One region of the Actinotalea sp. genome, then DNA from elsewhere that is predicted to be linked to it. Evidence: predicted binding sites of a transcription regulator. Region 1 holds the regulator's gene; the other holds the start of a gene.
What was found. The regulator HrcA, encoded in region 1, represses chaperone genes, less so after heat shock. The targets are predictions, from matches to a motif close to TTNGCACTCGNNNNNNNCGAGTGCNAA.
Positions count from the first base shown of each region.

Region 2: a site for HrcA is predicted at 861-887, ahead of PKY62_RS06010 (Hsp20/alpha crystallin family protein). Genes of this name have one in related genera too.

Region 1 is NZ_DAORSQ010000100.1:4,330-6,784, forward strand. Features, by position in the region: gene PKY62_RS10695 (DUF3097 family protein) at 1-361, opposite strand, end outside; gene hrcA (heat-inducible transcriptional repressor HrcA) at 521-1,540, shown strand; gene dnaJ (molecular chaperone DnaJ) at 1,608-2,455, shown strand, end outside.
Region 2 is NZ_DAORSQ010000037.1:7,984-10,438, reverse strand. Features, by position in the region: gene adhE (bifunctional acetaldehyde-CoA/alcohol dehydrogenase) at 1-715, opposite strand, end outside; gene PKY62_RS06010 (Hsp20/alpha crystallin family protein) at 985-1,425, shown strand; gene PKY62_RS06005 (MalY/PatB family protein) at 1,492-2,455, opposite strand, start outside.

The sequences.
Region 1 (2,455 bases):
CGCGGGCGCGGGCGCCGACGACGGCCCGTGACCCTGAGGCCGTGCGCGTGGGTGCGGCGGGGGCCGCGGGTCCGGCCGGCGCCACGAGCTCGACCGGGCGCCCGTCGACCCAGAACCCGTGCCCCAGGGGGAAGGTCCTGCGCCGGCCCCTGCGGTCCTCGAGCACGACGACGTGCAGGCCGCCGGACTTCTCGACGCGCAGCACGGCGCCCACCCAGCCCGAGACCACCTCCTCGACGACGAGCCCCACCTCCGCGGCCTGGCGCGTCGTCGAGCCTCGCCCGCCGCGCGCGGTGAGGTCGGCCCGGCCGGGCCGCTGCGGGGCGGCCAGCACGTCGTGGCCGTACCGGTCCGTCACGATGGGTCTCCTCGGTGGTGCGGGGTGGGGCGGGTCGGGCCCGATCATCGCACCGGGCAGGGCGCCCCTCCGGCGGCCCCGCCGGGCGCGTCGTAGGATTGGCACTCGTCGGTGGCGAGTGCCACCGCCCGGGCCCGGCCCGGTGCGTGTGCGGGAGGTGCGATGAGCGACGACCGTCGGCTCGACGTGCTGCGCGCGATCGTCCAGGACTACGTGCTCACCCACGAGCCCGTGGGCTCGCGGGTGCTCGTGGAGCGCCACGCGCTCGGCGTGTCGCCGGCGACCATCCGCAACGACATGGCGGCGCTCGAGGACGCGGGCTACATCGCCCAGCCGCACACGTCGGCCGGACGCGTGCCGACGGACAAGGGCTACCGGCTGTTCGTCGACCGGCTGGCCGAGGTCAAGCCGCTGTCCGCACCCGAGCGCCGCGCGATCGGCACCTTCCTCGACGAGGCCGTCGACCTGGACGACGTGGTGGACCGCTCCGTCCGGCTGCTCGCGCACCTGACCCAGCAGGTCGCCGTGGTGCAGTACCCGTCGCTGCGCCGCTCCGCGCTGCGCCACCTCGAGCTCGTCCCGCTCGGCGAGCGGCGCCTGCTCGTCGTCATCATCACGGACACGGGGCGGGTGGAGCAGCGCACGGTCGAGCTGGACGCCCCGCTGGCGGACCACGTGGTGCCGGAGCTGCGCGCCCGGCTCAACGTCACCGCCGTCGGCCGGCGCCTCGTCGACCTCGCTGCACCGCTCGAGCAGATGGTCGAGGCGTTCGAGCCGCCGGACCGGCCGCTCGTGCGGCACGTCGTCCGCGTCGTGGAGGACACGCTCGCCGAGTCCATCGAGGAGCGCATCGTCATGGCCGGGACGGCCAACCTCGCGCGCGCCGGCACCGACTTCCCCGGCACCATCCGGCCCGTCCTCGAGGCGCTCGAGGAGCAGGTGACGCTGCTGCGGCTGCTCACGGAGATGGCCGAGGACCAGGCCGCAGTGTCGGTGCGGATCGGCCGCGAGAACCAGCACGCCGGCCTGTCCGAGACCTCGATCGTGGCCACGGGCTACGGGGCGGACGGTGAGGCCGTGGCCCGGATCGGCTCGTTGGGACCGACGCGCATGGACTACGCCGGGACGATCGCCTCCGTGCGCGCCGTGGCACGCTACCTGTCCAGGATCCTCGCCGGATGACGCCGGCCACGACCCGTCCGGCGCCGGCCCCCCGGGGGCCAGCCGACGTCCGCCCAGAGAGGGACCAGTGAGCAACAACTACTACGAGGTCCTCGGCGTCGCGCGGGACGCGACCCAGGACCAGATCAAGAAGGCCTACCGCAGGCTGGCGCGTGAGCTGCACCCCGACGTCGCCACCGGCGAGGGGTCGGAGGACAAGTTCAAGGACGTCTCGCGCGCCTACGAGGTGCTGTCCAACCCCGAGAAGCGCCAGATGTACGACCGCGGCGTGGACCCGACGGCCCCCGGCGGGGGCAACGCCGGCTACGGCGCGGGGTTCGGCTTCCAGGACATCTTCGAGACGTTCTTCGGCGCCACCCAGGGCGCCTCGGCCCAGCGCGGCCCGCTGCCGCGCGCCCGGCGCGGCCAGGACGCTCTCGTCCGGCTCGAGATCGACCTCGCCGAGGCCGCGTTCGGCGCGCGCCGCGAGATCCCCGTCGACACGGCGGTGCTGTGCGGCACCTGCCAGGGCTCGTGCTGCCGCCCGGGGACCACGCCGCGATCGTGCGAGGTGTGCGGTGGGCGCGGTGTCGTCCAGCGCGTGGCCCGCTCGTTCCTCGGCCAGGTGATGACCTCGAGCCCGTGCGCCGCATGCCACGGCTTCGGCACCGTGATCCCGGACCCGTGCCCGGAGTGCTCGGGTGAGGGGCGGGTGCGCAGCCGTCGCACGCTCACGGTGGACGTGCCGGCCGGCGTCGAGACGGGCACCCGGATCCGGCTCACCGGCCAGGGCGAGGTGGGCCCGGCGGGCGGCCCGGCCGGCGACGTCTACCTCGAGGTGCGGGAGCGCCAGCACGACGTCTTCGTGCGGCGCGGAGACGACCTGCACTGCACGCTCGAGATCCCCATGACCGCCGCCGCGCTCGGCACGCTCGT
Region 2 (2,455 bases), on a different contig from region 1:
TCTCGATGTAGGCGGGCACGTTGCCGGCGCCGACGCCGAGCGCCGGCTTGCCGCACGAGTAGGCGGCCTTGACCATCGCGTTGCCGCCGGTGGCCAGGATGAGCGCCACCCCCGGGTGGTTCATCAGCGCGTTGGTGTTGTCCATCGAGGGCTCGGTGACCCACTGGATGCAGTGCTCGGGGGCGCCGGCGGCGACGGCCGCGTCGCGCACGATCTTCGCGGCCGCGATCGAGCACTCCTGGGCCGAGGGGTGGAACGCGAAGATGATGGGGTTGCGGGTCTTCAGCGCGATGAGCGACTTGAAGATCGCGGTCGAGGTCGGGTTGGTGACCGGGACCATCGCGCAGATGACCCCGACCGGCTCGGCGATCTCGACGATGCCCTTGAGGTCGTCGCGCGAGATGATGCCGACGGTCTTGAGCTCCGCCATGGAGTTCGTCACGTGCTCGCACGCGAAGATGTTCTTCACGGCCTTGTCCTCGAACGTCCCGCGGCGGGTCTCCTCGACCGCGAGCTTGGCCAGCTGGCCGTGCTGGTTGAGTGCCGCGACCGACGCCTTCTTGACGATGTGGTCGATGTCGGCCTGGGTGAACGATGCGTAGGCGGCCAGGGCCTTGGTGGCTCCGGCGACGAGGGCGTCGATCGGCGAGGCGGGCACGGCCGGTGCGTCGATGACGTCGTCTGCGGCCTTGCTTCGTGCTGCGCGTGTGCTCACGGGCATCTCCCGGTTCTTCTGGACAGGTGGAGGATCGCCGTTGACCCGGTGTTGACGCTAGGTCGCCATCACCGAAAAATCGTGTGCCAAAGGTCCTTGGGAGTCTGGCACGGGGACCTTCGGCTGTCCCGGGTCCGGGCGAAGACTGGCACTCGACGCGCGAGAGTGCTAACACTGGTGGTGTAGCCGCCCGCCGGGCCCACCGGGCTCCGGACGGGGCGAACCGTGCCCCGGAGGGTCCGGGGCACCTCGTGAGGAGGTGGACCGCGATGGCTACCCGCTTCGACCCCTTTGCCAGCAGCGCCCGCTGGATGGACGACCTGCTCGGCCCGATGCGTGAGACGGCCATGGCCCAGGTGCCGGCGATGCCGATGGACCTGTACCGGGTCGGCGACCACTACGTCGCGCACGTCGACCTGCCCGGGGTGGATCCCGGCAGCATCGACGTCGGCGTGGAGGACCGCACCCTGACGCTGCGCGCCCAGCGCACCGCCCAGCCCGACGGCGAGCTCCAGTGGCTCGTCCGTGAGCGGCCCACCGGCACGTACGTGCGTCAGCTCACGCTCGGCCGCGGCCTGGCGCTGGACGCCATCGAGGCCCGCTACGCCGACGGCGTGCTCACGCTGACGATCCCGGTCGCCGAGGAGGCCAGGCCCCGGCGGATCGAGATCACGCACGCCGGGACGCCGACGGCCATCACCGGCGGCTGACGCCTGCCGGGCCCCGCGGCGCGCACGACGGGCGCCACCCCTGCGGGGGCGGCGCCCGTCGTCGCGTCAGGCCTCGGCGAGCGCCGCGGCGATCCGTCGCCCGGCCGCCACGACGAGCGGTCGTGGCATCGCCAGCGTCAGCCGCGCGAAGCCGAGCCCCACCCGGCCGCACCGGATCCCGTCGACCACCTCGACCCCGGCATGCTCGGCGAGCCACCGGCCCACGGGCAGGTCGTGGCCCGCGAGCGCAGCTCGCAGGTCCAGCCACGCGAGGTAGGTGCCCTCCGGCGGGGTGTACCGGACCGCCGGGGCGTGCTCGGCGAGCACGTCGGCCAGCGCCGTGGCGTTGCCAGCCAGGTAGTCCAGGACGCCGTCCAGCCACGGGCCACCCTCGCGGTAGGCGGCGGCGTTGGCGAGCACCCCGGGCGTCGACGCGCCGTGCGTGGCGAGGAAGGACACGGGCTCGAACGTCGCGGCGTCGGCCTCGTTGGACACGATGAGCTGGGCGCACTTGAGGCCGGGGATGTTCCACGCCTTGGAGGCGGAGGTCGCGGTGATCGTGTGCGCCGCGGTCGCCGCCGACACCGAGGCGTAGGGCACGTGCCGGTGCCCGGTGTGGACCAGGGGGGCGTGGATCTCGTCGGCGAACACCCGGGCGCCGTGCCGCTCGACGACGGCGCCGAGCGCGGCCAGCTCGTCGCGGGTGTGCACGCGGCCCGTCGGGTTGTGCGGGTTGACGAGGGTCACGAGGCCGCCGCCCGCCCCGAGCGCCGCGTCGATGGCCTCGAGGTCCAGGACGGGGCGTCCGCCGTCGGTGGTCATGGGGACCTGGACCACGTCGCGACCCCACTGCCGCGGGACGGTGAGGAAGGGCATGTAGGCGGGGGTGGGCACCACGACGGCGGAGCCCGGCCGCGAGAAGTGCTCGACGGCCACGTGCAGCGCCTCGAGCACGTCCGCCACGGGGTGCACCCAGCGGGCGGGCACGTCCCAGCCGTACCGTTGGTGGTGCCAGTCGGCGCAGGCCTGG